DNA from 4 places in the Psychrosphaera ytuae genome. Region 1 is predicted to be linked to each of the others. Evidence: predicted binding sites of a transcription regulator. Region 1 holds the regulator's gene; each other region holds the start of a gene.
The links. The regulator sigma-54, encoded in region 1, starts transcription at its own class of promoters, with help from an activator protein. The targets are predictions, from matches to a motif close to GTTGGCACGNNNNTNGNNT.
Positions count from the first base shown of each region.

Region 2: a site for sigma-54 is predicted at 1,510-1,528, ahead of flgF (flagellar basal-body rod protein FlgF). Genes of this name have one in related genera too.
Region 3: a site for sigma-54 is predicted at 1,631-1,649, ahead of J1N51_RS03995 (Lcl C-terminal domain-containing protein). Genes of this name have one in related genera too.
Region 4: a site for sigma-54 is predicted at 1,461-1,479, ahead of J1N51_RS08430 (DUF4097 family beta strand repeat-containing protein). Genes of this name have one in related genera too.

Region 1 is NZ_CP072110.1:2,673,390-2,676,553, forward strand. It holds gene hpf (ribosome hibernation promoting factor) at 1-287, opposite strand, end outside; gene J1N51_RS11890 (RNA polymerase factor sigma-54) at 321-1,817, opposite strand; gene lptB (LPS export ABC transporter ATP-binding protein) at 1,866-2,591, opposite strand; gene lptA (lipopolysaccharide transport periplasmic protein LptA) at 2,591-3,106, opposite strand; gene lptC (LPS export ABC transporter periplasmic protein LptC) at 3,106-3,164, opposite strand, start outside.
Region 2 is NZ_CP072110.1:3,162,809-3,165,972, reverse strand. It holds gene flgG (flagellar basal-body rod protein FlgG) at 1-673, opposite strand, end outside; gene flgF (flagellar basal-body rod protein FlgF) at 695-1,462, opposite strand; gene J1N51_RS13915 (DUF2802 domain-containing protein) at 1,735-2,235, opposite strand; gene J1N51_RS13910 (chemotaxis protein CheW) at 2,271-2,765, opposite strand; gene J1N51_RS13905 (chemotaxis protein CheW) at 2,790-3,164, opposite strand, start outside.
Region 3 is NZ_CP072110.1:894,967-898,130, reverse strand. It holds gene J1N51_RS04010 (XTP/dITP diphosphatase) at 1-272, opposite strand, end outside; gene J1N51_RS04005 (Fe-Mn family superoxide dismutase) at 400-981, opposite strand; gene J1N51_RS04000 (Grx4 family monothiol glutaredoxin) at 1,229-1,573, shown strand; gene J1N51_RS03995 (Lcl C-terminal domain-containing protein) at 1,770-3,164, shown strand, end outside.
Region 4 is NZ_CP072110.1:1,893,125-1,896,288, forward strand. It holds gene J1N51_RS08420 (bifunctional diguanylate cyclase/phosphodiesterase) at 1-440, opposite strand, end outside; gene J1N51_RS08425 (M48 family metallopeptidase) at 536-1,336, opposite strand; gene J1N51_RS08430 (DUF4097 family beta strand repeat-containing protein) at 1,551-2,306, shown strand; gene J1N51_RS08435 (PGPGW domain-containing protein) at 2,325-2,564, shown strand; gene tuf (elongation factor Tu) at 2,804-3,164, opposite strand, start outside.

The DNA of each region.
Region 1 (3,164 bases):
TAGTGCCGAGTTAATTTTTCTTTGTGTTTTTTGACCTGACGGTCAAGTTTATCAATTAAAGAATCAATGGCTGCGTACATATCACTATGTTCAGATGTGGCAAAAAGTTCACCACCATTAACATGCATAGTCGCTTCTGCGCGTTGTATCAGTTTTTCGACGTCTAAAATCACATGGACGTTGTTAATATGATCGAAATGACGTTCTAATTTTGCAAATTTCGTATCTACATAGTCTTTTAATGACTCAGTAGGCTCGACGTGACGACAAGTTAGGTTAATTTGCATATGCTCTTCCTTCTTTTGATTTGATTGGTGAAACTACACCAATCGTTTTCTTTGGTTTGAAGGGGGAATGTTTAACGATTCCCGGTATTTTGCGATAGTTCTCCTGGCTACTTGGATGCCCTGTTCGGCCAGGATATCAGCAATCTTACTGTCACTTAGCGGTTTAGCTTGGTTTTCTGCAGCAACTAGCTTTTTGATTAAGGCGCGGATAGCGGTAGATGAACATTCACCGCCATTTTCAGTACTGACGTGACTTGAGAAGAAGTATTTGAGTTCAAATATTCCTCTTGGTGTGTGCATGTACTTTTGAGTCGTCACACGTGAGATTGTTGACTCATGCATATCGACCATTTCCGCTACATCATTCAATACCATCGGCTTCATCGCTTCCGGCCCATATTCGAAAAAGGCTTGCTGCTGTTGCACAATACAATTTGATACTTTTAACAATGTGTCGTTTCTACTTTCCAAACTCTTAATAAACCACTTAGCTTCTTGTAAGTGAGAACGAACAAACTGCGCGTCAGAATTGTTCTTTGCCGTTTTAGACAGTGAAGCGTATTGTTCGTTCACTTTAATTTTAGGCATAGAATTCGGATTTAGCTCAACTATCCAACGACCTTTTTTCTTAACCACGCTCACATCAGGGATGACGTAATCAATTTCGTCTTTAATCACTATGCTTGCAGGGTTAGGGTTGAGGGTTTGAATCAGCTCTAGTGTTTCTTTGAGCTCGTGTTCTTTGAGTTTGGTTTTGCGGATAATCGTGCGGTAATCACGGTTACCCAATAAATCTATGTGTTCTTGAATGAGGTCAATGGCCTCTTTTTTCCAAGGTGTGTCGTCGCTGTATTGACGTAACTGCACAACCATACACTCTTGCAATCCTCGGCATGCGACACCGATAGGGTCGAAGTTTTGGACGCGTTTTAAGACGGCTTCAACTTCTTCTATTTCAACGTCTTCAATATCAACTGCCTCTACAATGTCTTCAGTTGAAACAGTTAAAAAGCCTTTTTCGTCTATGGCATCAATGATAGCCGTGGCAATTGCCAGATCATGTTCAGAAAAAGGGGATAGATTAAGCTGCCAACGTAAATGATCTTGGATGTTGGTTGTAGTCTCACCTTGATAGACAGTGTCTTCACCTTCATAAGCCGGCCCAGAACTAGCAGGGGCTGCGCTCATGTAATCATCCCATGTAGAGTCTGTAGGAAGCTCATCTCCCATGGTTTGATCTTGCAGTGCTTCGTTAGTGCTTATCTCGTCCTTGGTCCATTCGATTTCGTCATCGTTACTCGCGCCGTTTTCTTGGCTTTCTTGATGAGTGTCGATTTGAGTAACTTCCGAGGCTTCTTGGCCATCGTAGTTATCAAAGTCATCGGACTCCAATAAAGGATTGCTATCCAAGGCTTCTTGGATTTCTTGTTGCAATTCCAAAGACGACAGTTGCAACAGTCTAATCGCTTGTTGCAATTGCGGGGTCATTGTTAACTGCTGACCCATTTTGAGTTGGAGTGTAGGTCTCATCTTATCCGGAACTTACTGACTTAATTAAGATTATCTCTTTATAAATTATCAAAGTTTGAACTGGTCACCAAGATAAACTTGCTTAACGATCTCACTTTCTAAAACTTCCGCTGGGGTGCCTTCGGCAATTAGCTCCCCATGACTAACGATATAGGCTTTTTCACAGACATCAAGTGTTTCACGGACATTATGATCTGTAATTAACACGCCAATGCCCTTTGCCGTGAGTTGTTGAATAATTTTTTTGATATCGATCACTGAGATAGGATCAACACCAGCAAATGGTTCATCAAGCAAGATAATTTTAGGGTCTGCTGCAAGTGCTCGGGCAATTTCGACTCGACGTCGCTCACCACCGGATAGCGCCATACCCTGGCTATCTCGAATGTGGTCAATATGAAATTCGGCGATTAAATCATCCAGTAAATCAGCTTGCTGGTTTGCGTCAATGTCTTTACGCATTTGCAAAACTGACATGATGTTTTGTGAAACCGTTAATTTTCTGAAGATAGAAGACTCTTGCGGCAGGTAGCCGATTCCTTTTCGAGCTCGAACGTGCATAGGTTCGTGACTCAAGTCTATGTCGTCGAGCTGAATCAAACCTTTATCATTTGGTACAAGGCCAACAATCATGTAAAAAGTTGTCGTTTTGCCAGCACCATTGGGGCCTAATAAGCCTACGACCTGGCCGGCTTCTACTGACAAGCTAACGTCTTTGACGACCTGTCGACTTTTATATGACTTCGCTAAATGTTGAGCGACTAACTTTGTCATTAATCGTTACCTGAATCTTTTTCGTTATTTGTTTTTGGCTTGATTTTGATGGTTGTTGTAACACGACCATTGTTCTCGGTGCCACCAACTGCTTTAACGCGTTTGTTTTCTAAATCGAATGTAATGTTACCGTTTGCACTATCAACCACAGAACCGCCTTGACGATACTTTGCAGAGCCTCTCAATTCAAGAATTCGCTCGTTGACCAAATAGATGACTTCTGTCGCGTTCGCTTCTAGTTCATCGCCTTCTGAACTGCTCTGTGAAAAGGTAGCTGGACTGCCTTTTGCGATCAATTTTTCGGCGGCACCGTCTTTTGTGATGACATATAGCTCATCCGCTTTGATTTTCATCGAACCTTGGTTGATCTGAACATTACCTTTGAAAAACATAGTGTTCTTTTTAAAGTTTAAGTCTTGCTCTTGTGCATCGATAGTCAGGTCATCTGACGCCAATGCATTAAAAGTAGATAACAGAGTCAAACCCAGGGCTATAGCAAATTGTTTTATCGTCATTATTGATTTCCTTTCAGAATGGTTTGTACGTGTTTCGTCATTTTAACTCTGCCTTCTT
Region 2 (3,164 bases), 490 kb from region 1:
CGTTGGAGGTTTCAAGTGCACCTTGAACCAAAATACCAAGCCCATCTACACCAGGGTTACCTTGCAGCGGAGCACCACTGACACCTGTCTCTGTAAATAAGTTCTGACCGATTGGCTCTAGACCTGAAGGATTAATGAAGTCACTAATGGTTAACTGGCCAATAATAACGCCCGCCCCTTCACCAGGAAGCTGAACAGATACCTCGCCTTGTTGAGAAATCGTGATCGATTTTGCATTTTCCGGAACGTTCATTTCTGGCTGTAACGGAAAGCCGGCACCAGAAGTTACGATTCGACCGTTTTCATCAAGGGAAAACTGACCATTTCGTGTATACGCAACCGTACCGTCTGGACGTTGAATCTCAAAAAAGCCATGTCCTTGGATCATGACATCCAAACTGTTTTCAGTAGTTGTCATGTTTCCTTGCGAAAAGTTCTTTTGGGTTGCAACCACTTTGGTACCAGCACCAAGCATCAAACCATTAGGCAATTCCGTGTCTTGTGAAGATCGGCCACCAGGTTGGTTGATGTTTTGATACAACAAGTCTTCAAAAATCGCTCGGCTTTTTTTGAAACCTACTGTGCTCGCATTTGCTAAGTTATTTGAAATAACCGCAATATCGGTTTGCTGAGCATCTAAACCGGTTTTACTAATCCACAATGCTGGATGCATAACTGCCTCCTAATTACCTATTTATACAATTCTTAATAATGTGTCTTGAGAACGGTCGATTTCTTCGGCCTTTTTCATCATCTTGATCTGCATCTCGTATTGACGCTGATGCGAGATCATTGCCACCATTTCTTCGACTGGGTTTACGTTACTCATTTCTAACGCTCCACTGACGATTCGAATGTCTGGAGATGCTTCACAAAAACCACAGTCTTCGTTAAACAACACCTGTTGCTTAGATCGGAATAAGCCGTCTAAACCTTTTGTTAAATCATTGTCGTTTGGCGGCTCAATTACTTTGATGCGATCTACAACTTCTAAAAAGTTTGCCGGCGCACCTTGCGGACGAACTTGAATACTGCCGTCTGGACTGATTTCAACTTTCTCCACTGGGATAGGAATGACAATTGGTCCACCCTCACCCAAGATTGGCGTGCCTTTGGCTGTCGTCAATAAACCGTCACTGGTCACTTGAAGGTTGCCCTCACGGGTGTAAGCCTCTTCGCCATTTTTATCTTGAACGGCCAACCAGCCTCGACCAGAAATCGCAATGTCCAAGTCTCTACCCGTCGTCGCGATCGCACCGTGATGCATTCTTGAACCAGGACGCTCTTCCATTGCAAACACTCGCGACGGCAACCCATCACCAAACGCTTGCATCGAGCGCTGCTGCTCGAAATCAGAGCGAAAGCCTACCGTCTTGGCATTAGCCAAGTTGTTGGCGTTCATTGATACGCCAATTAGGTTTTGTTTTGCTCCTGACATGGATACGTAAAGTAACTTGTCCATCTCTTCCTCCGTCAAATGCTCGACGTATTTAATTAGATGGTAAGGAAAAGCATAGATCGTGCCAGAGGCATGTTTGAGTTTGTTTAATTAAAGCAAAATGCAATTTTACCAATTAAAATCAAGAACTTGAGAAGATTGATTAGTTGGTGAATTTGAGTCTAAAAACTCAAAAATAAACAAAGGACTTAATAACTTACTCGGAACAGGAAGTTATACACTTTGTGTTAAAGAAAGTGTGGAGTCGGATAAAAAAGTTTAAAATGTGGTAAGGATTAAGCAGATTTTGACTTGGATTGTCTTTGCATCGCCAGCAGGAGTTCGGCCTCTGCTCTTGATAGTTCACATTCCATCACGATTTCGTCTATGTCTGCACCTAGTTCAACCATTTTCTTAGCACGGGAATAAAGGCGGTTAGGCTCATTATCCTGCTCTAATAACAGTACCTTATTGTTGAGCTCAGTAATGAGTTCAAGCTGCTGCTGTTGATTGTTTTGTAATTGGTTGAGTAGAGACTGGGTTGATTTGTCTTTCTGTTCAATCCCAGAATATGCTTGTTTGATTTGTGACTGGAGTGATTGGCACTCTTTGCGCAATGCGTTAATTTCTGAAAAAATAACTTCTTGCTGTTCTTGGCCTGATTTTGAGTTTTGATTTACTTTTTCTGTCAGTTGACGAACTCGAGAAGACAGTGTGAATAGCCAGAAGATAACCGCTGTCAAAACGACAAAGGCCACCCCACCAATAATGTATTCTAAATTCACTGTCTCACTCACCGTCATTTTCCTTTAGGACGACTGACCTTGTCAGATTAGATATCTGAAATTTCGTCCCACTCTTCGTCCGTCATTAGCTTGTTAAGGTCAACAAGTATCAACAATTGACCATCACGGTTGCTCACGCCCTGAATGAATTTAGCACTTTCATCAGTACCAACATTAGGCGCGCTATCGATTTCAGAAGATTTTAGATAAACCACTTCAGCGACGCTATCGACCAAAATACCAATGACTTGCTTATCAGATTCGATGATTACGATACGAGAGTTGTCACTGACATCACCTGAAGGAAGCCCAAATCGAGCACGAGTATCAATGACTGTTACCACGTTACCACGTAGATTGATGATACCCAGAACATAATCTGGCGCGCCAGGGACTGGAGCAATTTCAGTGTATCTTAGAACTTCCTGAACCTGCATCACGTTGATGCCATAGGTTTCATCTTCTAATCGAAATGTCACCCACTGCAATACTTCATCATTTCCATCAGCTAATTTATTCACTGGGGCTCTTTCTTCACTCATCTGAGCAACTCCTACTTTAAAATCTTACTCTTGCCGTGCATTGATGCCTTTATCAAGCATGGCAATCAAATCCGATACGTGCAACAAAGCACACATTTTTTCTTTAATTGTCCCTAACAACCAAGGGCGTTTTCCTGGGTGTTTTCGCCACTTGACGTCTTCTGGTTGAATGTACTCGGTTGTTACCAACTGCTCCGCTGCTAACCCCCAATCACTTTCACCCAACATAATCAGATATTTATAGTCTAGTTCGGCTTGAAGTTCTGCGCTGTATTTTTCTGGCATTACCCAGCGTGCCGACTCAACTACGTTAACTTTCCTTTCACGGTTTACCATCACCCCCATAAACCAATCCGGTTTGCCAAAGAGGTGAGTGACCTCTTCAAGGTTATGTATACC
Region 3 (3,164 bases), 1.6 Mb from region 1:
GGACCGGCGAATCGAGCAGAGTATATTCCGGGTTTGCCATTTAACGCGGCAACTTCGAGACCAGAGTCATCAGCAATACAAGGTAAACCTGTCATTTCGGCAGCATGGCGGGCTTTAATAATGGCATTTTCGACAAAGGTGGTACCTGTCTCTGGGACGTCTCCGACATTATATTGCTTTTGCGGAACAACATTAAAACCCAACGGCGCCAACATTTCTTGTAACTCATTGACTTTACCTTGATTGCCGGAGGCTAATAACAACTCTTTCATTACCTTGTCCTATCTTTTATCCAAAAAAGCATTCCAAATGCGGTTCGCGCGAAGGGCGCATGATACAAAAAAAAACGCCAAGTTAATACAAACTTGGCGTCTTTAACGATCAGTTTACTAGAAACTATTATGCGAAGTTTTGATTCGCGAAGTCCCAGTTTACTAATGCCCAGAAACCTTTTAGGTATTCAGGACGTACGTTGCGGTAATCGATGTAGTAAGCGTGTTCCCACAGGTCAACAGTGATAAGAGGTGTAACACCTTCTTCAGTGATTGGCGTGCCAGCATTAGACGTGTTTACGATGTCTAAAGAACCGTCAGCTAATTTAACTAACCAAGTCCAGCTTGAACCGAAGTTGTTAACTGCTTTGTCATTGAATGCTTCTTGGAACTTCTCGAAAGAACCCCATTTTGCGTTGATTGCGTCAGCTACTGCACCAGTAGGAGCGCCACCGCCGTTCGGGCTTAAAGAATTCCAGTAGAACGTGTGGTTCCAGATTTGTGCTGCGTTGTTGAATACGCCACCTTCAGAAGTTTTAACGATTTCTTCTAGAGATTTGCCTTCAAACTCAGTACCACCGATTAGACCGTTTAATTTTACAACGTAAGTGTTGTGATGCTTACCATGGTGAAAGTCTAAAGTCTCTGCTGAGATATGAGGTTCTAATGCATCTTTAGCATATGGTAGTGCTGGTAATTCGAATGCCATAATGGTTGTCTCCGTTGGCTTTGTTTATGTTTATTGATAAAATCGACGGACTTGATTGATAACTCTCAAGTGTCCGTTTTGTATTTTATTTTAATGTGCTGGACTTGAAAAAGCCCAATCTGTTCATACTTAATAAGACTTAAAGATTGATTTTCAAGTCTAAAATTACAAAACGCCTTATTTTATTTTTAAGATCAGGCTTAAGTCTAGTCGTCGTGAAAAAAATTACCATTAAGTTGAGGTTACAATGGAAACCATTGAAAAAATTAAAAAACAGATCGCAGAAAACCCAATTCTTTTATACATGAAGGGCAGCCCGAAATTGCCATCATGTGGTTTTTCATCGCAAGCCTCACAAGCCCTAATGCAGTGTGGCGAACCGTTCGCATACGTAGATATTCTACAAAACCCAGATATCCGTGCTGAGTTACCAGCTTATGCAGAGTGGCCAACATTCCCACAACTATGGGTTGAAGGCGAGTTAATCGGCGGTTGTGACATCATCTTAGAGATGTTCCAAAAAGGCGAACTTCAGCCGTTAATTAGCGAAACAGCCGCTAAATTCAAAACTGAAGAAGACGCGTCTGAGTAATTTAGGCACTGCTTAATCATCGAATTAAACAAAAACCGACCTGATGGTCGGTTTTTTATTGGCGTAAGAATTGCTTTCAACAGATGACTAGTACTAACATTTATACGTAATTTTCGAGTAATTGTCGGTTACCAAAAAGCGTTTAGGTGCTTTTGTTGTTTTCCTTTGGTGTTGTATTTAAGGTGTTTGAACACGTATGAGATTATTTTCTGTCCTATTTTTTACTTTGCTGCTAACCGCCTGCGGTGGTAGTGAACCAGAAGGGCCGTCAGGCGCTAATGTTGCAAGTATTAACTTAGGCAGCGATATGGTGGTGGCAGAAGGGCAAGTGATTGCCATTACGGCAGTGGTTTACCCAACAGAAGGGGCGACGACGTGGACCCAAATTGAAGGGCCGGCTATTGAGGACTTTCCAACTGATGCAGCACTAGAGCTTAGTGTTTTAGCGCCACAAGTCGATGTAGATACGGATATTGTTATAGAGGTCGTTTACGTTGCACCAGACGGTCAAAGAGTTGACGATCAAGTTACAATCACGGTTAAAAATATTCCTCGCAACCCTGTAGCAGTCATAGATAATACCTCATCGGCCGTCGCACCGTATAAAACATTTGAGTTGATCACCTTATCAGGTAAAAACAGTTACGATACGGACGGCGAAGTTCGTGCTTATCAGTGGCGACAAATAGACACGCATATTCCGCTTCAGTTTTTCTCGGCGACCGACGGTGATACGGTAACCATTCAAGCGCCGTATGTAGAAGCGTTAACTCACTTTCAAATCGAACTAACGGTAACCGATAACTTCGAATTAATTGGTACCAACATTATTACCATTCCAGTCGCTGCTGCGGCAGGTACGGTCAGCCCGGATGCAGGCCAAGATCAGACAGTCAATGAGTTCTCTCTAGTAAAGCTCGATGCGTCTAACAGCTTCTCAGTCGACAATGTGATTTCTTGTACTTGGACACAAATTAGTGGCATCAGTGTTGACTTAATCAACGCTGACCAATGTATCGCCGAGTTTTATGCGCCCAATGTAGACATTACAGAAGCGCTGAGTTTTCAGGTTGAAGCAATCGATGGCAATGGCAACAGCTCTACGGATACGGTCAACGTCACCGTTAATCCACTTAATTTGGGGACATTACATGACACGGGTGTCGTTGATTGTTACGACGATGACGGTCTGATCCCTTGTGACAATGTGGATTATCCCAACCAAGATGCAGACTCAGGTCGCGACTCGGTCGCCAATGCAATAGATAAATACGGTGCAGGTGAAAAAACCTTCGATTTTACCAAATTTGACGTCAATGGCGATGAGCTAAGCAATGACGCGTTGGTGTTTAGCTGCGTCCGTGACAACTTCACTGGCCTCGTTTGGGAAGTGAAAGAGTCAAATGCATCACCTCAGTACAGTGCTTTGCGCGGAGTCGAGAACTACTATTCAATCGTTGACGAAGCTAACCCTGTGGGTTCATGTCCATCTGCTTATGTCTGTTCGGTCGAGGCCTATATTGAAGCGGTAAATGATCAGGCCTTTTGTGGCGGCGCCAACTGGCGACTACCGACTTATATAGAGTTAATG
Region 4 (3,164 bases), 780 kb from region 1:
ATAATTAGTGGGTTAAAAAAGGCGATGGGCACACAGTGACTAAAAACAGGCAACGGCAAAGTTATAACAACAAATAACATGAACACAAAAGTAAGTTCAGGCCAGCCGGTTAAAGTAGGTAAGACGAGCATAGGGAGCATCATCCAACCAAGAGCAATTGCAATAAAAGCTCTGAATAGACTCCAAGTCCAAGCTTTGTAGTTTTCTACCTGAGGTTGTTTTTTAAGGCGTAAATTAGCCCAAAAGAGGCGGCCGTATAGCCCGACCATTAACAACAACCAAGCGGTTAAAAACGGCGTGCTAATATCTTTGAGAAACAGTAGAAAAAAAGCCCCTACTGCCGTTATTCCTAATAGTGGCAACCCTCTCAAATCCGAGTGTAATTTACTCGCCAACTCGGATCTGAAAAAGTTAGATTCAATCTTTGCAATTACTTCCATTTACATCACTCGTATCAAATTGATACAGAATTCTAGTGTGCAAAACACAAGTTAAAGTTGCAATATTAAGTTTCTTGTCAATTTGTTACGAAATGTTAAGACTTAGAGCAATTCGGCTTTTGTTTGCTTGCCTTATATAAGGGCTCCGTCTTAGTTAAGTTTTCGGTTAACTTTTTAATTCGCGTTTCGTGCGAGGGGTGAGTTGACATGAACTCAGGAGGTGAGCCCGCACTCGCTTTAGCCATATTGCGCCACAGTTTCACTGCAGCTTGTGGATTAAAACCAGCTTGGGCCATAAGATTTTGACCTATGATATCGGCTTCTTTTTCATGAGAACGACCATATGGCATCAGTACCCCATACTGTACACCAAGCCCAAGCCCTGCCATTACCATACTTTGAGTTTGCGGGTCTTGAGTTGAGAGACCAATATTTATTACCTGAAGTCCCGTCTGAGCTAACGAACTAGACGACATACGTTCATTAGAGTGGTTTGCAATCACGTGACCGACTTCATGGCCCATAATTGCGGCTAACTGATGTTGGTTTTCTGTTACTTGCAGAATACCGGTATACACACCAATTTTTCCACCAGGTAAGGCAAAAGCATTGATTTGTTCCGAATCGAACAGAACGACTTCCCAGTCACCATTATGAGCATCTTTCGCAACATAAGGCGTGATAGCATCAGCAACACACTGGACAAACTGAGTTAATTTCTTGTCCTTGCTAATAGGAAGTTGCTGTTTCATCTCTTCAAAAGACTGAGCTCCCATAGTAGCCATTTTTTCCTCTGAAAATAACGTAATTTGATTTCTACCAGTTGGTGACTTTGCACAGCCACTAATAACCGACATTAACAAACACGACAACAACGCATACCCTAACTTGCTCATAATCCCATTCCTATAAATTTGGCTAAAAAACCTAATAATTAGTTTAAGTTACCACTGACTACCATGGATGAAAAACCCAACATTTATAAATCATTGATTTAATTAATAAATAAATTTTAATAATTATTGCCCGCAATTTGCTTTAAACCTTTGTAATCAATTTAGTGACGAATAGACACTAAAGTTTAAATAAAAAGAATGAAAAGGAAACTCCGTGAAAAAATTAATGACTGCTGCACTCATGACGACTTTATTATCTGGCTGTGTTATTCACGTTGGGCATAGCAAAGAAGCGAATATAACTTATGAAGACCACTTAGCACTGAGTTCATCAGGCATTACGACACTAATTATTGATAACGGAGCGGGTGACATCATTGTCAAAGGTGATGAACTCACGGACGAGATCAATGTAGATGCTTATATTCGCACCGACAATAAAGAAAAAATTGAGTTCTCACTAGAACGTCGCGGTACTAAAGCCTACCTAATCGGCAGCTATCAATCAGGGATCAACATGTGGAATGGCAATTCTCCTAGCGTCGATTTAACGATTTCGATGCCAGACAATATTGCGGTTGTAATCGATGATGGCAGTGGCGATGTGTTTATGAGTGAAATCAAATCAGACGTTACCATCGATGACGGTTCGGGCTCGATAGACCTAAAAAACATTAAAGGCAACATTACAATTGAAGACGGCTCTGGATCAATCGATATCAACAACATCATCGGTAATATTGACGTTGAAGATGGCTCCGGAAATATCTCTGTCGACGAAGTGACAGGAAAAGTCGTCATCGATGATAACTCCGGAAGTATTTCGGTAACAAACACCGGAGATACTGTCGTTATTGAAGATGGTTCAGGCGATATCCTTGTCAAAAACACCAAAGGATTAACTATCCTTGATGACGGCAGTGGTGACCTAGATATCATCAATATCGACGGAAAAGTTTCTATTGATTAACCAGTAGGGTATACGTTTATGTTACGAACAGTGCGATTTTTATTTATCAATATTGTTGGCGGATTACTGGTTCTATTAGGATTGGTGTTTATCATCATTCCCGGACCTTCGTTATTGTTATTGATCCCTGGACTATTTATTTTGAGCTACGAATACGACGTTGCCAAAGACTGGCTTAAAAAGTGTCAAAATCTTTTAAGCGTTAGTGCAAGGTGGCTAGATGCAAAAATCGCAATGTGGAAAGGACGTAAACATTAACTCCGCAAGTCACTAATTTAGAGACATAAAAAAGCGCTCAAAGAGCGCTTTTTTATTTTAATCTATCGGGTTCGATCATGAGGTTAGACCGAGGAAGAAGCGCGCAGTGTGCAAATGCACATGAGCTTGACCACCAGGGACGGTGGAAAAGCCGAAAATGCAGGACAAAGTTTTCGGTAACCGCAAAACAAAAAAGGCTCCCGAAGGAGCCTTTTCAATAATCAGTTATAAATAACAGATTAGTCTAGGATTGATGCAACAACACCAGCACCTACAGTACGGCCACCTTCACGGATAGCGAAACGTAGGCCTTCGTCCATCGCGATTGGAGCGATTAGCTCAACAACCATCTTGATGTTGTCACCTGGCATTACCATTTCTACGCCTTCTGGTAACTCAACTGCACCTGTTACGTCTGTTGTACGGAAGTAGAACTGTGGACGGTAACCTTTGAAGAATGGAGTATGACGACCACCTTCTTCTTTAGATAGTACGTATACTTCTGATTCGAACTTAGTGTGTGGGTTGATTGAACCTGGCTTCGCTAGTACTTGACCACGCTCAACTTCGTCACGCTTAGTACCACGTAACAATGCACCA